DNA from 2 places in the Longispora urticae genome. Region 2 is predicted to be linked to the other one. Evidence: riboswitches for the same ligand, from Rfam matches in the RefSeq annotation. Region 2 holds a riboswitch; the other holds the start of a gene.
What was found. Region 2 has a riboswitch for thiamine pyrophosphate ahead of PT931_RS07465 (ECF transporter S component). Riboswitches for the same ligand answer to the same signal wherever they lie in the genome.

Region 1: linked by a shared signal. The riboswitch ahead of thiE (thiamine phosphate synthase) and the one ahead of PT931_RS07465 (ECF transporter S component) in region 2 are both predicted to bind thiamine pyrophosphate.

What each region holds. Positions count from the first base shown of each region.
Region 1 covers NZ_JAQZSH010000035.1:242,549-254,024, reverse strand. The annotation lists gene PT931_RS23710 (hypothetical protein) at 21-371, opposite strand; gene PT931_RS23705 (hypothetical protein) at 368-547, opposite strand; gene PT931_RS23700 (hypothetical protein) at 744-1,817, shown strand; gene PT931_RS23695 (NAD-dependent epimerase/dehydratase family protein) at 1,806-2,825, opposite strand; TPP riboswitch at 2,939-3,048, shown strand; gene thiE (thiamine phosphate synthase) at 3,043-3,651, shown strand; gene thiO (glycine oxidase ThiO) at 3,648-4,697, shown strand; gene thiS (sulfur carrier protein ThiS) at 4,694-4,876, shown strand; gene PT931_RS23675 (thiazole synthase) at 4,869-5,651, shown strand; gene PT931_RS23670 (thiamine phosphate synthase) at 5,721-6,242, shown strand; gene thiD (bifunctional hydroxymethylpyrimidine kinase/phosphomethylpyrimidine kinase) at 6,239-7,030, shown strand; gene thiC (phosphomethylpyrimidine synthase ThiC) at 7,027-8,643, shown strand; gene PT931_RS23655 (DUF397 domain-containing protein) at 8,652-8,891, shown strand; gene PT931_RS23650 (hypothetical protein) at 9,009-9,152, opposite strand; gene rplM (50S ribosomal protein L13) at 9,546-9,989, shown strand; gene rpsI (30S ribosomal protein S9) at 10,004-10,486, shown strand; gene glmM (phosphoglucosamine mutase) at 10,677-11,476, shown strand, end outside.
Region 2 covers NZ_JAQZSH010000014.1:933-10,162, reverse strand. The annotation lists gene PT931_RS07515 (NUDIX domain-containing protein) at 1-292, opposite strand, end outside; gene PT931_RS07510 (glycine--tRNA ligase) at 343-1,722, opposite strand; gene PT931_RS07505 (hypothetical protein) at 1,792-2,457, opposite strand; gene PT931_RS07500 (antibiotic biosynthesis monooxygenase) at 2,454-2,798, opposite strand; gene PT931_RS07495 (metal ABC transporter substrate-binding protein) at 2,899-3,777, shown strand; gene PT931_RS07490 (metal ABC transporter ATP-binding protein) at 3,768-4,529, shown strand; gene PT931_RS07485 (metal ABC transporter permease) at 4,526-5,404, shown strand; gene PT931_RS07480 (Fur family transcriptional regulator) at 5,410-5,811, shown strand; gene PT931_RS07475 (nuclear transport factor 2 family protein) at 5,854-6,324, opposite strand; gene PT931_RS07470 (hypothetical protein) at 6,335-6,937, opposite strand; TPP riboswitch at 7,063-7,167, shown strand; gene PT931_RS07465 (ECF transporter S component) at 7,186-7,764, shown strand; gene PT931_RS07460 (ABC transporter ATP-binding protein) at 7,863-9,230, shown strand, end outside.

The DNA of each region.
Region 1 (11,476 bases), on a different contig from region 2:
CGCGCGCCCCGCCCGCCGGCTCAGGAGTTGTAGCGCCAGAGCTCCCAGCCGCCCGGCCCGTGGTGCGTCACGTGGCCGTGGTCCGGGTCCAGCCACTCGTCGCCGTGCTCCGTCGGCACCAGCATCGTCGGCTGACCGTTCCTGAGCAGCCGGTACGTGTGCCCCGGCTCCGTCCACGCGCCGCCCGCCACCGTCCAGGTCACGCCGTCGTGGTGCAGGCCGTAGCTCTCGCCGGGGACGAGCCAGTAGGCGTACACGCCGTCGCCCTCCTCCGCCTGGTCGTCGTGCAGGCAGAGCGTGAGGATCCGGTGCAGGCCGTCGGCCTCGTGGGTGTCCAGTGTGCCCAGTGCCGTCGCGGTGTCCTCCGTCATGACTGCCTCGCCAGCACCTTGACCCGGGACGCGCCGTCGCACACCGCCTGGGTGGTCGACCACACCTTCGCGGTGGCCAGTGCCTGCACCCGGGTGTCGAACACCGCCATCCGGGTGATCGGTTCGGGGAACTCGCCGGTGACCTTGGTCATCAGCACCTGGTACGTCATCGTCATGCCGCCCACCGTCCGTCCGACGGGGACGACGGTGCCACGACATTGGAACGACATTGAAACGACATTCCATTTTGGTACAGCTGTATAGGCGGAACCACGTCATCGGTACGACATTGGGACGACGTTTCCCGCTGACGCTGGATGAGGGAAAGGCGCGGAGGTAGCGTCGGAATCCGGGCTGCGGAAGGCGGGGGCGGTGGACCGGACTCGACTCGAATATCTGATCCGGCGGAGCGAACACACCATCGACGAGTGGTGCGCGCGGTTCGACCGGGCCGCGCGGGTCCTGGGCGAGCCGGCCACGCTGTCGACCCGCCAACTACAGCGGTGGATGGCCGGACAGGTGGGAAACGCCAGGCCGTCGGCGCGGCGGGTGGCGAGCACGCTGTGGCAGGAGCCTTTCGCTGTGCTCGTCGGCCCGGTCACCACTTCCGCCGTGTCGTGGCCGCGTTCGCCGGTTCTGGAGCGCACCGCCGCGCATGAGGCCGCCCTGGAGTCCACCGAACATGTTCGCCGGATCGGGGGCGCTGTGGACGACGCGACCATCGGACAATTGCAGGCGGAGGTGCGCCGGTTGGCGTACACCTATGTGGAAGTTCCGCCCTTGCTCTTTCTCGCCGAGGCACGCCGGGCCCGCGACTTCGCCTACACCCTTCTAGAACGCACCCGCCGCCCTGGTCAGTTGACCGACCTGTATCTCATTGCGGGCCAACTCTGCGGTCTGATGTCCTCCGCCTCCTTCGACATGGCGGCCTGGGCTCCCGCCATCGCCCAGGCGAAAGCCGCCTACCGCTACGCCGAACTGATCGACCACGCCCCGCTCCGGACCTGGGCCCGGGGCAACATGGCCCTGATGTCCTACTGGACCGGCAGACCGGGCCAGGCGGTCGTGCACGTCGAGGCGGCTCTCGCGAGCCATCCGGTGGGGGCGGCCGCCGCCGGACTGCGCTGCATCGAGGCCCGGGCCTGGGCCTGCCTCGGGGCCGCCGACAAGGTCCGCCTCGCAGAACGCGACCGGCACAGTCGGACCGTTCCGTCCCGGGCGCGCATCGACCTCGCGACCGCCGAGGTCCTGAACGGTCACATCGATGCGGCGACGAAGATCCTGAACCCGATGCAGCAGCGTGTGCACAGCCTCACCGAACGGTTGCTGCAGCTGAGGCAGGCTCTGGGCGGCGCGCGGTGGTTGTTCGACCGGCAGGCGACGGAGTTGCAGGACCGGATCCGGACCTTCCATCGCGAGGCGGACGTGCAGGCCCTACCGGAATGACCGCCATCGCGTGAGGAGTTCGGTCTCCTTGTCCGGTGCCAGCCCGTGCTCGTTCTGGCGTTCGTGGCGGGTCGGGTGACCGGTGCGGAGCCAGGTCCACGTGTCGGCGACTGTTTCCCGGAGCGGACGGCACTCCAGGCCGGCGGCTCGGGCGCTCGACCCGTCGACCGCCCAGGTGCCTGGTGCGGTCCGCCACAGCGGGATCTCCGTCCATTGGCGCACCTCCTGCGCGGTGAGCCAGTCCGACGGGATCCACACCAGGTCCGCAGTCCCACCTGTGACCTCGACGCAGGTCCGTAGTAGCTCGCCGTAGGTGGCGTGCGCGGGAGGGGCGACCGTGTTGTGGACGCCCGTGGCCTCCGCCGACGCCAAGCGGAGCAGGAACGTGGCGAGGTCGCGCACATCGATCGGCTGGACAGGCTGGTCGGGGCCGCCGGCCGCGAGCATCGCCCCGCCTCGGGCGGCGCGGAGCAGCAGCCACGGCAGCCGACCGACGTACTCGTGCGGACCCAGGATCACGCCCGGACGAAGGATCAGCGTGTCGGTGCCGAAGACCTGCTGGGCGACCAGTTCGCAGCCAGCCTTGAGCGTGCCGTAGCCGGCGGTCGGACTCATCGCGTCGATGGCCGGATCGGCCCGGCTCGCTGTCGGGGACGACGGCCACAACGATGACCCCTCCGAGACTGGAGCCGCAGGCCAGCCCTGGTACGCCGACACCGTGGACATCAGCACGTAGCGGCAGGCACACGGGCGCAGTGCCCTGGCCGAGCGACCCACGTCGGCGGGCTCGCGGGCACTCGTGTCCACGACGACGTCCCAGGGCCCGGCCTCGGTCAACCGGCTCAGGTCGGCGGTCGAGGTCCGGTCCCCGCGCACGGAGCGCACGCCGGGGACATCCTCGCCGGTCAGTCCGCGGTTGAAACACGTCACGGACCAGCCCCGCGCGAGGGCGCCCTCCGCCGCGTACCGGCCGAGGAGCCATGTGCCACCCAGCACCAGCATCCGCATGTACCCATCATCGCGGCGCCCGGCAAACCATGGTGAACGGGGCGTAGCCGTGCAGTGAGGCATCAGTTACGCGGCGCTTCCCTCCTCGGCTGAGGTGCGCTAACGTGTGCCGCAAGAGAACCCACGGGAGTCCGGTAGACCGGGCTGAGAGGGCGGATGTGAGCCGCCGACCGTAGAACCTGATCCGGATCATGCCGGCGCAGGGAGGAGATTCATCATGCTCGGTCGCCTCCATGTCCTCACCGACGCCCGACCCGGGCGGGACGCCGTCGCTGTCGCCCGGGCCGCGTTGGCCGCGGGCGCACCCCTTTTCCAGGTACGGGTGGAAGACGGCGTGCACGACCGCGACTTCCTCGACTTCGCCGCCGAGATCCGGGCGTTGTGCCGGGTCTACGGGGCGACGTGCCTCATCAACGACCGGGTCGACATCGCGCTGGCCGTGCAGGCGGACGGCGTGCACCTCGGCGCCCTCGACCTGCCCGTTTCCGTGGCCCGGCGGCTCCTGGGCTCCTCCGCGATCATCGGTGCGACGTCCCGCGACGCCGTCGGGGCCCGGGCCGCCCTGGTCGACGGGGCCGACTACGTGGGCGTCGGGCCCTGCTACCACACGTCCACGAAGGACGGACTGTCCGACCCGATCGGCCCTGCCGGGCTGGAGGCGGCGGCGCACGTCGGGCTGCCTGCCATCGCGATCGGCGGCGTCACCCTCGAACGGGTCCCCGAACTGCTGGAGGCCGGGGCGTACGGCGTCGCCGTGGTCGGCGCGGTCAGTGCGGCCGACGATCCCGGGGTGGCCACGAAGGCGCTGCTCAGGGCCCTGTCATGAAGGTCGCGGTCCAGGGGGCCGGGATCATCGGGTTGTCCGTCGCGTGGCGCGCGCTGTCGGCGGGCCTCGACGTCACGGTGTACGACGACGACCCCGCCCGGGGCGCCTCCAACGTCGCGGCCGGCATGCTCGCCCCCGTCGCCGAGGCCTACTTCGGCGAGGCCGACCTGCTCCGGTTGTCGCTGGCCAGTGCCGCGCGGTGGCCGGAGTTCGCGGCCGGGCTCGGCGAGGTCGGCTACCGCGACGACGGCACGCTGCTCGTCGGGCGGACAGGCGACGACCTGCGCGAACTCGCCCGCCTCCTCCAGCTGTACACGGACTGGGACCTGCCGGCCGAGAAGGTGGATCCGCGCGCGTTGGAGCCCTCGTTGACGCCCCGGCTCCGGGGTGGGCTGCTGACGCCCGGTGACCACCAGGTGGATCCGCGACGGGTACTGGCGGCGCTGCGTGACCGGGTGCCGGTGGCCGGGTACCCGCCGGACGGGGTCGATGTGACGGTGGTCGCCACCGGGGCCTGGGCCGGGCGGCTCGGTGGCGCGGCCGGCGTCCCCGGCGGGCTCGGCGGTGCGGTCGCCCCGAGCGGCGCGGTGGCCGGGTTGCCCGTGCGGCCCGTGCACGGCGAGGTGCTCCGGCTGCGCGGGAAGCCGTCGATCCGGCACGTGATCCGGGGCTACATTGACGGGAAATATGTCTATATTGTGCCGCGAAAGGACGGGGAGGTCGTCGTGGGCGCCACCACCGCCGAGCGCGGCTTCTCCACCCGGGTCACCGCCGAGGGCGTCCGCGACCTCCTCGACACCGCGATCGAGGTCCTCCCGGAACTGGCCGAGTACGAGCTGGTGGAGGCGCGGGCCGGCCTGCGCCCCGGTACCCCGGACAACGCCCCGCTGATCGGCTGGCTCGACGACCGCACGCTCGCCGCGACCGGGCACTACCGGCACGGCGTCCTGCTCGCACCCATCACCGCCGAGGTGGTCACGGCGCTGCTCCTGAACCGGGAACCCAGCGTCGACCTCGCGCCCTTCGCCCCCGGGAGGTTTTCGTGAAGATAGTCGTCAACGGCGTGGAGACCGAGTTCGAGGGGACGGTGTCGGCGCTCACCGGGGACCGGCGCGGGGTGGCCGTCGCGGTCAACGGGACCGTGGTGCCCCGGAGCACGTGGACGTCCACGGCGTTGGCCGACGGCGACGTGGTGGAGCTGCTCACGGCGGTGCAGGGTGGCTAGCCCGAACGGCGACCCGCTCGTCATCGCCGGCGAGACCCTGCACTCCCGACTCATCCTCGGCACCGGCGGCGCGGCCAGCCTCACCGCCCTCCGCGAGGCCGTCGAGGCCTCCGGCACCGCCATGGTCACCGTCGCCCTCCGTCGCCTCGACCCGAACGCCCCCGGCGGCCTGCTGGAGATGCTCGACGAGACCGGCGTGCGGATCCTGCCCAACACCGCCGGCTGCTACACCGCCACCGAGGCGGTCAAGCTCGCCCACCTGGCCCGGGAGGCGTTCGAGACGCACTGGGTGAAGCTCGAGGTGATCGGGGACGACCGGACCCTGCTGCCGGACGCCGTCGAGCTCGTGGCCGCCGCCGCCCGGCTGGTGGACGACGGGTTCGTGGTGCTGCCGTACACGACCGACGATCCGGTGCTCGCGCGGCGGCTGGTCGACGTCGGGTGCGCGGCGGTCATGCCGGCCGGGGCGCCGATCGGGTCGGGGGCGGGGATCCGGAACCCGTACAACCTCGCGTTGATCCGGGAGATGGTGTCGGTACCCGTCATCCTCGACGCCGGGATCGGCACCGCCTCGGACGCGGCCCTCGCGATGGAACTGGGCTGCGACGCCGTGCTGCTGGCCAGCGCGGTGACCCGGGCGGCCGATCCGACCCGGATGGCGGTGGCGATGCGGCACGCGGTACTCGCCGGGAGGCTGGCGGCCGGGGCCGGCCGGATCCCGCGCCGCGACTACGCCACCGCCTCCACCAGCCCGGAAGGGCTGCCGTCGTGGTGAGCCGCCGTGTGCCGCGTGCCCGGAGCGCGCCGCCGGCGCCCGCATCCCGTCCGACCATGGAGGCGTCCGATGAGTGACCGGCTGATCGTCGTCCTGGAGACCCCCGACCTGCACCTCGCGCGCACGGTGATCGACGCCGGGGTGACGCTGCTGGCGGGCACGTTCTTCGACCTGGAGTTCGACTGGCGGGTCGAGGAGCTCGGCGGCCGGGTGCTCACCCTCGGCCCGACCGCGACCCCGGTGCACGGCCGCCGGGACATGCTCTGGCGCTGCCACGGCCTGGCCGAGCTGCCGTCGGCCGCCGACGCGGAGTTCGTCAGCCTGTCGCCGATCTTCGAGACCGCCACCAAGCCCGGCTACGGGCCGCCGCTCGGCGTGGACGTGCTCGGGCGGGCCGGCCGGCCGGTCTACGCCCTCGGCGGCGTCGACGGTCCGGCCCGCGCCGCCGAGTGTGTGGCGGCGGGTGCGCAGGGGGTGGCGGTGCTGGGGGCGGTGTCGCGGTCGAGTGACCCGGCGCGGGCCGTCCGCAACCTGCTCACGGCCCTGGAGGCCGCCGCGCCGGCCGGAACCCGGGTCGGTGGCGCGTCGTGAGCCAGCCCCCGATCGCCCTCACCGTCGCCGGCTCCGACTCCGGCGGCGGCGCCGGCATCCAGGCCGACCTGAAGACCTTCGCGGCACACCACGTCTTCGGCACCTCCGTCGTCACGGCCTTGACAGCCCAGAACACCTCGGGGGTACTGGGCGTGCACCCCACCCCCCTCGACTTCGTGGCCCTCCAGCTCGACGCCGTCCTGTCCGACCTGCCCCCGGCGGCGGTGAAGACGGGCATGCTCGCGAGCGCGGAGGTGATCGCGTACCTGGCCACCCGGGAGCTACCCCACCTGGTCGTGGACCCGGTGATGGTGGCGTCCACGGGGAACCCGCTGTTCCTGGGCGCGGCCGACGCGTACCGGGTCCTGCTGCCCCGGGCCCTGGTCCTGACCCCGAACCTGCCCGAGACCCGGGCGCTCCTCGACCGGGACGTCCGCACGGTCGAGGACATGGCGGCCGCGGCGACCGACCTGGCCGCGCTCGGCCCGCGCTGCGTCGTCGTGAAGGGTGGCCACCTCGCGGGGAGCCACGGCGCGGACCCGGACGCCGTGGACGTCGTCTGGTTCGACGGCGAGCTGTCGTACCTGCGGGCGCCCTGGGTCAGTACCCCCAACAACCACGGCACGGGCTGCACCTTCGCGGCCGCGGTGACCGCGCACCTCGCACTGGGGTCCTCGCTGCCGGACGCGCTCCGGGCCGCGAAGACCTATGTCACCCGTGCCCTCGCCGGCTCGGCCGACTGGCGGCTGGGCTCGGGACACGGTCCCCTCTCCTGGAAGGAAATCTGATGACGCGTCGCAAGTTCTATGTGGAGGGTTCTCGTCCCGACATCCAGGTGCCCTTCGCCGAGGTGCACCTGACGAACGACGACCCGCCGGTCCGGCTGTACGACACCTCGGGCCCCGGCTCGGACCCGGAGGTCGGGCTGCCCCAGCTCCGGGCGCACTGGATCATGGAGCGGGGCGACGTGGAGGAGGTGCCCGCGGAGGGTACGGCCACGATCGGGCAGACGGTCCGCAAGGCGAAGGCCGGCAAGCGCCCCACCCAGCTCTACTACGCCCGGCAGGGCACGGTCACGCCCGAGATGGAGTTCGTGGCGATCCGCGAGGGGGTCGCGCCGGAGTTCGTCCGGGACGAGATCGCGGCCGGCCGGGCGATCATCCCGAACAACGTGAACCACGCCGAGAGCGAGCCGATGATCATCGGGTCGGCGTTCCTGGTGAAGATCAACGCGAACATCGGCACGTCCGCCGTGTCCTCCTCGATCGCGGAGGAGGTCGACAAGCTCACCTGGGCCACCAAGTGGGGCGGCGACACAGTGATGGACCTGTCCACGGGCAAGCACATCCACGCCACCCGGGAGGCGATCGTCCGCAACTCGGCGGTGCCGATCGGCACGGTGCCGATCTACCAGGCCCTGGAGAAGTGCAACGGCGACCCGCTGGGCCTGACCTGGGAGCTGTACCGGGACACGATCATCGAGCAGGCCGAGCAGGGCGTCGACTACATGACGGTGCACGCCGGGGTACTCCTCGCGCACGTGCCCCTGGCCGCCGACCGGGTCACCGGCATCGTCTCCCGGGGCGGTTCGATCATGGCCGCCTGGTGTCTGGCGGGGCACCGGGAGAACTTCCTCTACACCCGGTACCGCGAGCTGTGCGAGCTCTTCGCCCAGTACGACATCGCGTTCTCCCTCGGCGACGGCCTGCGCCCCGGCTCGATCGCGGACGCCAACGACGAGGCCCAGTTCGCCGAGCTGAAGACCCTGGGCGAGCTCACGAAGATCGCGTGGGAGTACGACGTCCAGGTCATGATCGAGGGCCCCGGGCACGTCCCGATGCACAAGATCAAGGAGAACATGGACCTGCAGAAGGAGTGGTGCATGGACGCCCCCTTCTACACGCTCGGCCCGCTGACCACCGACGTCGCGCCCGGCTACGACCACATCACCTCCGCGATCGGCGCCGCGATCATCGGCAGCATGGGCACCGCGATGCTCTGCTACGTCACGCCCAAGGAGCACCTGGGCCTGCCGAACCGCGACGACGTGAAGGCCGGCGTGATCGCGTACAAGATCGCCGCGCACGCCGCCGACCTGGCCAAGGGGCACAAGGGCGCGCAGGACTGGGACGACGCGCTGTCCAAGGCCCGGTTCGAGTTCCGGTGGGAGGACCAGTTCAACCTGTCCCTGGACCCCGACACGGCCCGCTCGTTCCACGACGAGACGCTGCCGGCCACCGGGGCCAAGACGGCGCACTTCTGCTCGATGTGCGGACCCAAGTTCTGCTCGATGAAGATCAGTGCGGAACTCAAGGAGTACGCGGCGAAGGGCATGGCGGACAAGTCGGTAGAGTTTGTCAACGGCGGCGGAAAGGTCTACCTGCCGGTGGTGGCGAGCTAGGAGCTCACATGGTGGAACATCCCCTGAAGGGGCAGTTTGACGAGACCCGCGCGGTCTGGCAGCGCGCCGAGAACCCGGACGGCTCGCCCGGTCGGATCGGCGTGGCCTTCGTCGACGACCTGATCGGCATGCGCGACATGGCCGAGGAGAACGGGCCGATCCTGGTCTTCACCCCGGCCGAATGGGACGCCTTCATCGGAGGGGTCCAGGACGGCGAGTTCGACATCGAACTGGACGACGCTCAGTAGCTGTTCCGGCGGCGCGGGCCGGGGAGACTCCGGCCCGCCCCGCGAACGCCGCGTAGCCGGATGGCGAGCGCAAAAAGGAATGCCCCACCGAGGGGGTGGGGCATTCCTTCGCGTCCTTCAGTCCTGGGAGTCCTGATCCAGGACCATGTCGAGTGCCTCTTCGCGGCTACGACCCTCGACCGTGTGTAACCACACCCGGGTGAGGAAGTCGAGCCCCATCTCTTGGTCTTCGTCACGTAGCGCGACCGCCAGCTTCTCCACGATGCCTCCTGATCGCTGCCGCCGTGTTCCAGAGTAGTCGGGCGGGGGCTATCCGGGGGAGGGTGCGAGCGGTTGAGTCCCAGGTCACCCTTACGGTCAAATCCCCATAATTTATGCGCGGGTACTGTGAATCCGCTCCCATCGACGCGCGGGGGTGCTCCCGGATAGGTCATACTGGCAGCCGTGCACGGCCCCTTCGGCGCGCACGGAAACTCCGGGTGCGGCGGCTCGTTTTGACCAATGCGGAGCCCGCCCGATATCATCAGCGACTGTTGTGCGACAGTTGCAAGGCGGACCCCCACGGGTACGCTTGTCGCCTATGCGCCGCCGCCGGGTCTCACGCCGGGCCAGCGGTACCCAGGCCCTAGACCCACGACGAGACAAGGTAGACCTGTGCGTACGTACAGCCCGAAGCCGGGTGAGATCGAGCGTCAGTGGCACATCATCGATGCGTCTGACGTCGTGCTTGGCCGTTTGGCGACCCACGCCGCCACTCTGCTGCGCGGTAAGCACAAGCCGACTTTCGCGCCGCACGTCGACACCGGCGACTTCGTGATCGTCATCAACGCAGGCAAGGTTGCCCTGACGGGCAACAAGCGGGCGACCAAGGTCGCCTACCGCCACTCGGGTTACCCGGGCGGTCTGCGCAAGACCTCCTACGAGGAGCTGCTGACCAAGCGCCCCGACCGCGCCGTCGAGCTCGCCGTCAAGGGCATGCTCCCGCACAACAAGCTCGGTGCGAAGCAGATCAAGAAGCTCAAGGTCTACGCGGGCGACGTGCACCCGCACGCCTCGCAGCAGCCCGTGCCTTTCGAGATTAAGCAGATCGCGCAGTGACCGAAGGAAGCAGCATGACCGAGAGCGTCGCGACCGTGCTCGAGCCGGTTGACACCGAAGCCGTAGTCGCCGAGGCCGTCGTGGCCGTGCCGAAGGCCGCCCCCCGGGGTGACCGTCCGGTGCAGACCGTCGGTCGTCGTAAGCAGGCCATCGTCCGCGTCCGGCTCGTGCCGGGTTCGGGCAAGGTCACCTGCAACGGCCGCACGCTGGAGGAGTACTTCCCCAGCAAGGTCTCCCAGCAGCTCGTCAAGGAGCCGCTGGTGATCACCGAGCGTCTCGAGAGCTTCGACGTCATCGCCAACCTCAAGGGCGGCGGCATCACCGGGCAGGCCGGCGCGCTGCGTCTCGGCATCGCCCGGGCCCTGATCGAGGTCGAGCCCGACGACCGTCCGGCCCTCAAGAAGGCCGGCTTCCTGACCCGTGACGCCCGCGTCACCGAGTCGAAGAAGTACGGTCTGAAGAAGGCCCGTAAGGCTCCGCAGTACTCGAAGCGCTAAATCTCTTCCACCACGGCCGGCCGCCTTTCCAAGGTGCCCGGCCGTGGTGCTTTTTGCATGGAAACTGCTCTTTGCGCGCTCAACCGGTCGGGGGGTCGGTGTGGGAGCCTGGTTTGTGACCCTCGCCTGAGGTCCGTGCCGCGTCGCTGACGCCCGGGCGCTCGGCTTTTGAGTATCTGGGGAGATGTGTATGGGACGGCTGTTCGGCACCGACGGGGTTCGCGGTCTGGCCAACGCCAGCCTGACTCCCGACCTGGCTCTGCGGCTGGCTGCGTCCGCCGCGCACATCCTGAGCCAACGGGACCGGACCCATCCGCCGGTGGCGATCGTCGGCCGTGACCCGCGGGCGAGCGGGGAGATGCTGGAGGCCGCCGTCGTGGCGGGCCTGACCAGCGCCGGCGCGACCGTCGTCCGGGTGGGTGTGCTGCCGACCCCGGCCGTGGCGTTCCTCGTGGGCCAGACCCGCGCGGACCTGGGCGTGATGATCTCCGCCTCGCACAACCCGATGCCCGACAACGGGATCAAGTTCTTCGCGGCCGGCGGCCACAAGCTCGCCGACGAACTCGAGGACGCCATCGAGGCGCACCTGGAGGAGGACTGGGTCCGCCCGACCGGGGCGAACGTGGGCCGGGTGCACGACCTGCTCGACGGTGCCGAGGCGTACATCACGCACCTGGCCGAGTCCGTGCCGGTGTCCCTCGAGGGGCTCAAGGTCGTCATCGACTGCGCGAACGGCGCGGCGTTCGAGGTGGCCCCGGAGGCGTACCGGCGGGCGGGTGCCGATGTCGTCGTCATCCACGGTGAGCCGGACGGCCTGAACATCAACGACGAGTGCGGCTCCACCCACCTGGCGGACCTGCAGGCGGCCGTCGTCGAGCACGGCGCGCACCTGGGGGTCGGCCTCGACGGCGACGCGGACCGCTGCCTGGCCGTGGCCGCCGACGGTTCCGTGGTCGACGGCGACCAGCTGATGGCGATCATGGCCGTGTC
Region 2 (9,230 bases):
CGAACCAGGCCCGCCGGATGTCGGTGGGCGCCACCCAGTCCACGACCAGCAGCGCGCCCACGTCCAGTTCGAGGCCGAGCTCCTCGCGGATCTCCCGGGCGCACGCCACATCCGGCGACTCGTCGCCGTCCAGCACTCCGCCGGGCAGGTTCCAGTGCTCACGGTAGTTCGGCTTGACCAGCAGCGCCCGGCCCTGCGGGTCGGTGATCAGCGCCGCGGCTCCCGCCAGGAAACTCGGCAGGCTGGCGTAGTACTCGACCGGTTCCAGCCAGCCGGCGCGTTCCGGATTCACCCGTGGTCCCCGACGATGGGTCCACAAGCATGGCCGGCGGGTTCGCCCACCTAGCAGCCCGGCAGGCGGGTGATCAGGTAGAGCTCCAGCTGGTCGAGGGACACGCGTTCCTGGGCCATCGTGTCCCGGTCCCGCACCGTCACCGCGTTGTCGTCCAGCGTGTCGAAGTCCACGGTCACGCAGAACGGCGTCCCGATCTCGTCCTGCCGCCGGTACCGCCGCCCGATGGCCCCCGCGTCGTCGAAGTCCACGACCCAGCGCTTCCGCAGGTCGGCGGCGAGCTGCTTCGACCGAGGCGACAGCCGCTCGTTGCGCGACAGCGGCAGGACGGCCACCTTCACGGGCGCGAGCCGCGGGTCGAAGCGCATCACGGTGCGGCTGTCGACGCCGCCCTTGGTGTTGGGGGCCTCGTCGACGTCGTAGGCCTCCAGGAGGAACGCCAGCACGGCGCGGGTCAGGCCGGCCGCCGGTTCGATGACGTAGGGCGTCCAGCGCTCGCCCTTCTCCTGGTCGAAGTAGGACAGGTCGACGCCGGAGTGCTTGGAGTGGGTCTGGAGGTCGAAGTCGGTGCGGTTGGCGACGCCTTCGAGCTCGGAGAACTCGGTGCCGCCGAACCGGAACCGGTACTCGATGTCGACGGTGCGCTTCGAGTAGTGCGAGAGCTTGTCGGCGGGGTGCTCGTAGCGGCGGAGGTTCTCGGGCTTGATGCCCAGGTCGAGGTACCAGTTCCAGCGCTCGTCCAGCCAGTACTCGTGCCAGGTCTCGTCGGTGCCGGGCACGACGAAGAACTCCATCTCCATCTGCTCGAACTCGCGGGTCCGGAAGATGAAGTTGCCGGGGGTGATCTCGTTGCGGAACGACTTGCCGACCTGCGCGATGCCGAACGGGGGCTTCTTGCGCGCGGCGGTCTCGACGTTCTTGTAGTTGACGAAGATGCCCTGCGCGGTCTCGGGCCGCAGGTAGTGCAGGCCCTCCTCGGACTCGACCGGGCCGAGGTAGGTCTTCATCAGGCCGTTGAACATCTTGGGCTCGGTGAAGGTGCCCTTGTTCCCGCAGTTGGGGCAGTTCTGGTCGGAGAGAACGAAATCCTTCTCCGGGTACCGCGCCGCGAACTCCTCTTCCAGGTGGTCCGCCCGGAACCGCTTGTGGCAGCTCTGGCACTCGGTCAGCGGGTCGGTGAACTCCGCGATGTGCCCGGAGGCGGCCCACACGTCGCGGGCGAGGATGACCGCCGAGTCGAGGCCGACGACGTCCTCGCGCTGCTGGACCATGGACTTCCACCACTGCCGACGGACGTTGTCCTTCAGCTCGACGCCGAGCGGTCCGTAGTCCCACGCCGACCGGGTGCCGCCGTAGATCTCGCTGGACGGGAAGACGAATCCACGGCGCTTGCAGAGGCTGACGATGGCGTCAATGCGGTCGGCGGACATGCTGGTTCTGCTCCATCCGGCTGGCGGTCGGTGGCGGGGTGTCGACAGTGACCCAGAGTACCCGTGGGGTCAGATGTCGCCGCCGCAGACCTGGTACCGCTTGTCGGCCTGATCATGGATCACCCTGAATTGTCCGGCCTCGGTCCCGGACTCGTACCGGAACTGCACCCTGACCAGGCGCACCATCGCGGCCGGGTCGGCGTCGGTGGCCGGCCCCGTGCTGGTGATCGTGTAGCCGAGCAGCTTGGGGCGCTGCGAGGTCCGCGACGCGTACTCCTCGGATGTTTCGAGTTCGCGCAGGTCAGAGCACTGTTCGAGGTACGCCTTCGCGTACTCGCCCCGGATGAGCGGGTTCAGGTAGCGGCCGACCGCCGCCTCGCTCTCCTGGTTCTGTTCGGCGTCGAGCCACAGGGTCAGGCCGACACAGCCGGCGATGCTGCCGCCGACGCACAGCACGAGGGCCGCCGCGCCGATCCCGATCCCGGCCCACATCCGGCGCTGGTCGCGCTGGGTGGGCGGGGCGACGAAGGGGGGCTGGACGCCGGGGCCGGCCGGGGGCTGGGGGGCGACGGGTGCCGGCGTGCCGGGTTCGCCGTAGGACGGCTTGCCGTAGTCGACGGGCGACTGGGGCGGGGTCTGCTGGGGGACGTCCGGTCCGGGCGCGTAGCCCGGGGGCACCGCGTCCTGGGCGGTCTCCCGGGGCACCTCCGCGCCCGGGGGCTGGGGCTCGGTCACCGCCGGCCCTCCTCGACGTGCACCCAGTCCCCCTCCGCGACGACGAGCTCGCCGCCCGGTTCGAGGCTGGCGAGCACCTCGTACGCGCTGGGTTCCTCGATGCTCTGGGCGAGCAGCGGGGTCGCGTACATCTTCACGTCGAAGTTGCTGAGCGACCGCCGGTACGCGCCGACCGACTTCCACTCCGTGGCCACGCACCACAGGTCGGGTTCGTCGGGGGCCCGCCCGAAGCGGCCGGAGACGTACCCGGGGCAGGCGGCCAGCGCCCGGAGCGCGGCGTGCGCCCGTTCGGTGAATGCGGCGGTGTCGGTGGCGACCCGGAAGCGATTGACGACGAGCATGCCGTCAACCTACCCGGCTGTCCGAACCGGTAGGCGACCTGACTCACATCTTACGTAACCGAAGTTGACAATCATTCCCATTAGCGAGGAGAGTTGAAGGATGTTCACGCGCCCCCTCGCCCTCGTCGCCGCCGCCGTCCTGGCCACCGGCGCGCTCGCCGCCTGCTCGGGCGCGGACCGCGCCGACGTCGTCGTCTCCGCCTACCCGTTCCAGTGGGTCGCCGAGCGGGTCGGCGGTACCGATATCAAAGTGACGAACCTGGTCAAGCCGGGTGCCGAGCCGCACGACCTGGAGCTGACCGCCGCCCAGACCGCGCTGATCGCCGACGCGAAACTGGTGGTCTACCTGCCGACGTTCCAGCCGGCCGTGGACGACGCCGTCGCGCAGAACGCCAAGGACCGCGCGTTCGACGTGGCCGCCGTGCAGCCGCTCACCGACATCGTCGAGGAGGGCCACTCGGGCAAGGACCCGCACGTCTGGCTCGACCCGACCCGGCTGGCCACGATCGCGGACAAGGTCGCCGAGCGGCTCGGGAAGGTCGACCCCGACCACGCCGACGGGTACCGGACCCGGGCCGCCGCCCTGCGCGTCGAGCTGGAGGCGATCGACAAGGAGTACGCGGCCGGGCTGAAGAACTGCCAGCGCACCGAGATCGTCACGGCGCACGAGTCCTTCGGCTACCTGGCCGCGCGCTACGGGCTGACCCAGGTCGGGATCGCCGGCCTGAGCCCCGACGAGGAGCCCTCGGCCCAGAAGATCGCCGAGATCATCTCCTCCGCCAAGGCGCACAAGGCGACGGTCATCTTCACCGAGGCTCTGGTCAGCCCGAAGGTCGCGGAGACCATCGCCGCCGGGGCGGGCGCGAAGACCGAGGTGCTCGACCCGATCGAGAGCCTGCCGGAGGGCAGTTCGGACGACTACGCCAAGATTATGCGGTCCAACCTCGGCCAGATCCGTGCAGCACTGGGGTGTTCTTGATCCTGCAGACCCGCGACCTCGTCGTCGCCTACGACGGTCGGCCCGTGCTGCGCGGCGTCTCCCTGGGCATCGCGCCCGGCGAGGTCGTCGCGCTGCTCGGCGCCAACGGTTCCGGCAAGTCCACCCTGGTCAAGGCGTGCCTCGGGCTGACCCCCGTCGCGTCGGGCTCGGTCGAGCTGTTCGGTGAGCCGCTGGCGAGACTGAGAAACAGATCCCGGATCGGGTACGTGCCGCAGCGGGTCGGCGCCTCCTCGGGCGTCCCGGCCACGGTCCGCGAGCTCGTGTCGGCCGGCCGGCTGGCCCGCCGCGGCTTCCTGCGCCCGTCGACCGCCGCCGACCGGCGCGCCATCGACTCCGCGCTCGTCGCCGTCGGGCTGTCCTCGATGGCCCGGCAGCCGGTCAGCACCCTGTCGGGCGGCCAGCAGCAGCGGGCCCTGATCGCCCGCGCGCTGTGCGGGGAGCCCGAACTGCTGGTGATGGACGAGCCGACCGCCGGGGTGGACGCGGCCAGCCAGCAGGCGTTCGCCGCCGCGCTCCGCCAGTTCGTCGCGGGCGGCGGCACCGTGGTCGTCGTCCTGCACGAACTCGGCCCGCTGGAGCCCCTGATCACCCGGAGCGTCGTCCTGCACGGCGGGGTGGTGGTGCACGACGGCGCGGCCCCCGAACCGGCCCCGGGGCACGCCTGCCCGGACCACGTGCACGAGCACCCGCACGCGCCGGTCACCACCCCGCGCTGGGAGCTGAACCAGTGAATTTCCTGAGCTACGAGTTCTTTCAGCTGTCCCTGATCGGGGCGCTGCTGATCGGCCTGATCGCGCCCTCGGTGGGCATCTACCTGGTCCAGCGGAAGATGTCGCTGATCGGCGACGGGATCGGGCACGTGGCACTGACCGGCGTCGCGATCGGCTTCCTGCTCAAGACGTCCCCGGTGCTCACCGCCGTTCTCGTCTCGGCGGCCGGCGCGGTGGCGATCGAACTGATCCGGGAACGCGCGAAGGCGTCCGGGGACGTGGCGCTGGCGATGCTGTTCTACGGCGGGATCGCCGGCGGCGTCGTCCTCATCTCGCTGTCGAAACAGGGCACCAACTCGACCCTGCAGTCCTACCTGTTCGGCTCCCTGAACGGGACCTCCCGCAGCGACCTGACCGCGATGCTGGTCCTGGGCGCGGGGGTGCTCGGCGTGACCCTGCTCGGCCGGCCGTGGCTGTTCGCGGTGAGCCAGGACGAGGAACACGCCCGGGTGTCGGGCCTGCCGGTGCGGTTCCTGAACGTCCTGCTCGCCGTCACCACGGCGGTGACCGTCACGACGGCGATGCGTGCCGTCGGGTTGCTCCTGGTCAGCGCGCTGATGGTGGTGCCGGTGGCGACCGCGCAGCAGGTCACCCGGGGCTTCACGGCCACCCTGGTGGCGGCGATGGTGATCGGGGTCACTGTCTCCGGGGCGGGCGTGCTGCTCGCCGCCGAGGTCGACACCCCGCCCGGCGCGTTCATCGTGGTGCTCGCCGTGGGCCTGTTCGTGCTGGTCGCGACCTTCGCGTCCGTACTGCGCCGCCGCAGACCGGTGCGCGCTCCGAACGACACGGCCCATACCGAGCCGCCGGACGTCGTCCTCGGCCCGGTAACGTGAGTGTTATGACTGCGCCCTTACCCAGAAGCACGAAGCAGCGCTCCGCCGTGATGGAGCTGCTCGGCGAGGTGCAGGGCTTCCACAGCGCCCAGGAACTGCACGCCATGCTCCGGGGCAAGGGCGACAAGGTCGGCCTGACGACGGTGTACCGGACGTTGCAGGCCCTCGCCGAGGCCGACGAGGTCGACGTGATGCGCCCGCCCGGCGGCGAGCACCTCTACCGCCGGTGCGGCACGGGGCACCACCACCACCTGGTCTGCCGGAGCTGCGGCAAGGCCGTGGAGGTCGAGGGGCCGGCCGTGGAGCGCTGGGCCGAGAAGATGGCCAGCGACAACGGGTTCGTGGACGTGGCGCACACGTTGGAGATCTTCGGGACCTGCCCGGAGTGCGCGGCCAAGCGCGCCTGACCCGGGCCGAGGCATGACCCCGGCTCCCGCTGGGCCGGCCCGCTAGACGCCGGCCTTCGCGATGTGCGCGTCGAGCTGCCGGCGGACCTTGCGGCGCAGCAGGCCCGCCCCGCCCGGCATCTTCGTGACCAGGGCGGGCAGCCCGCCGAGCGCCTGACCGGCCCAGTACGTCAGGTCGAAGGCGTCCACGTGGTCGATGATCCGGGCGTCGTCGGCGAACCGGTACGCCGCGCGGACCTCGTTGACCACGGGGCGGGCCCCCACCGTGTACCGGGCCGTCCAGTGCGCCAGGGCCTTGGTGTCGCCGGTGACCCGGATGTCGGAGACCTCGGCGCGCAGGTCCGTGCTCCGGGAGGTCAGCATCTGCCACATCGCGCCGATCTCGGGGCCCCGCAGGTCGAACAGCGGGTCACGGAACCGGGCCTCGGGGTGGTAACACGCGGCCATGGCCGAGCCGTCCCTGGCGTCGAGGGCGGCGTACAGCGTGTCGATCGTCTCCAAGATTGCGGACATATGGTGCACCTTACCGGGATCTGAGGCCCAGAGTGGCCAGCTCCAAGGTGGCCAGTGCCGTCACGGTGTCCGGGTCCTTCGCCCGCCAGCCACCGGCGGGATCCTCGGCGGCCGCCCAGAGCTCGCGGAGGCCGGCGGTGCCCAGGGCGCGCAGGGCCAGCAGGTCCTCGCCGGCCGGCTCGTCGCGGAGCATGACGGCGGTGCCGGCCCGCCGGATCCACCGGGTCCGGGCCAGGATCCAGAACAGCAGGATCGGCACGGTGACCGCGACCCCGACCACGATCGCGGTGAACAGGGCGATCTGGCCGACCAGTTCGCTGCCGTCCTTGCCGGTCTCGGCCACCGACTGGGCGACCTTGGCCGCGTCGGCGAGCTTCTCCCCGAGCACCTTGCCGGCGAACGGGATCTTCCGCGCCTCCTCGGCCGCCCCGTTCAGCGAGTCGCGGAGACTGTCGCCGTCCTTGGTGACCCGGTCCGGGATCTGGGCGAGGGTACTGATGGCCTGGTGCAGCAGGTACGCCAGCCAGATCCACAGAGCGGTCCAGCCGACGGCGGAGACGTCCGCCACGATCTGCCGGGTGCGACGGGCCGGCAACTCCGCATAGAGCTTCATACCCCCCAGTGAATAGCAGACAGGGCGCCGAGTCCCGCATCCGTCCAAGGAATCTCACAGTTTCCGGATCCGGGGAAACGGCTGTTGATCTCCAGGTCACGGCCCTGTGCTGCTACGGTGGTGCCCGCATACGACAGGGGAGCGCGAACAGCGCTGAGAGTGCGGGCGACCGCTGACCCTCCACACCTGATCCGGGTAATGCCGGCGAAGGGAGTCGCTCCCCGGCTCACCCCTGGGAGACTTTCACTATGAGTACCAAATGGCGCACTGTGGACATTGTGGTGGTGGCGGTCCTCGCCGTCGCCTTCGGTGTCATCTTCTGGGCGATGGCGGGGCTCTGGGAGGTCGCCGGTAACGCGTTCACCTTCTTCCCGCCCGGCGCGACGATCATCTACGGCGTCTGGCTGCTCCCGGCCGTCCTCGGCGCCCTGATCATCCGCAAGCCCGGCGCGGCCGTGCTGGTGGAGTTCCTCGCCGCGCTCGTCTCGGCGTTCCTCGGCAACAAGTGGGGCATGACGGTGCTGCTCCAGGGCTTCCTGGAGGGCCTCGGCGCGGAGGTGGTGTTCGCGGCGTTCCTCTACCGCAGCTACAGGCTGCCGGTGGCGCTGCTCGCGGCGGCCGGCGCCGGGATCGCGGCGACGGCGTTCGACGTGGTGGCCTGGTACAAGGACTTCGCGTTCGCCTCCTACCAGCTGCCCTACGTCGCGATCGGCACCGTCAGCTCGGTGGTCGTCGCGGGCCTCGGCGGCTACGTCCTGACCCAGGCGCTGGCCCGCACCGGTGTCCTGGACCGGTTCCCCTCCGGCCGGGACCGCGAACTGGTGTGACCCGGCGAAACAGGCCCGCGTCCGCACCGGCCGGGCGGGGAGCGACCGACGCGCCCGGTGCGGCCGGCGGCGCGACGGTCGCCGCGCCCGGCCCGGCCGTGCGGCTGGTCGGCTTCGGCTGGCGGCACGGCGGGCGGCGGGCCTGGGCCCTGCGCGGCGTCGACCTGACCATCGAGCGCGGCGAACGCGTCCTGCTCCTCGGCCCGTCCGGGGCCGGCAAGTCCACCCTGCTGGCCGCCCTCGCCGGCCTGCTCCCGGAGGACTCCGGCGAACGCGAGGGCACCCTGACCGTCGCTGGCACGGCCGGCGTGGTCTTCCAGGACCCGCAGAGCCAGCTCGTGATGTCCCGGTCCGGCGACGACGTGGCGTTCGGGCTGGAGAACCTGGGCGTGCCGCGCGCGGAGATCTGGCCCCGGGTGGACGGCACGCTCCGGCTGGTCGGCTTCCCGTACCCGCGGGACCGGCCCGTGGACGCGCTGTCCGGCGGCGAGCAGCAGCGGCTCGCCCTGGCCGGGGCGCTGGTGGCCCGGCCGGACCTGTTGCTGCTGGACGAGCCGACCGCCAATCTCGATCCGGTCGGGGCGGAACTGGTCCGCGCGGCGATCGGGCGGGCGGTGGGTGACACGACGATGGTGCTGGTGGAGCACCGGGTGGCCGAGGCGCTGCCGCTGGTGGACCGGGTGGTGGTGCTGGAGCCGGGCGGCGGGGTGCTGGCCGACGGGGTGCCGGCCGAGGTGTTCGCGCGGCACGGTGGGGCGTTGGCGGCGGCCGGGGTGTGGGTGCCGGGGTTCACGGGGGCGGGGACCAGGGCCCCCGGTACCCGTCGAGGTGTGGTCGAGGATCTGCTGACCGGGGAGGGGCTCACCCTCCGGTATGCCGGTGCGACGACGACGGCCCTCGCTCCGACCGATGTCCGGGTACGCGCCGGGGAGGTCCTCGCCCTCGTCGGCCCCAACGGCGCGGGCAAGTCGAGCCTGGCGCTCCTGCTGGGCGGCCTGCTGGCCCCCACCACGGGCACGCTCACCTCGTCACTCGCCCCGGAGCCGCCGCACCGCTGGCCGGCGCGCGACCTGGCCCGGCGGATCGGTTCGGTGTTCCAGAACCCGGAGCACCAGTTCGTGACGAACCGGGTCGTGGACGAACTGACGCTGGCCGCCCCGCGCGAACGGGCCGAGGAGCTGCTCGAACGGCTGGGGCTGGCCCGGTTGGCGGCGGCGAACCCGTACACCCTGTCGGGCGGGGAGCAGCGCCGGCTGTCGGTGGCGACGGCGCTCGCGGCGGCCCCGCGCGTCCTGGTGCTGGACGAGCCGACGTTCGGCCAGGACCTGCGGACATGGCGCGAGCTGGTGGTACTGATCGGGGAACTGCGGGACTCCGGGCACGGCCTGGCCATCGTCACGCACGACGCGGACTTCGTGGCGGCGTGCGCGGACCGGGTGCAGCGGCTGCCCGGCGGGGTGCCGGCG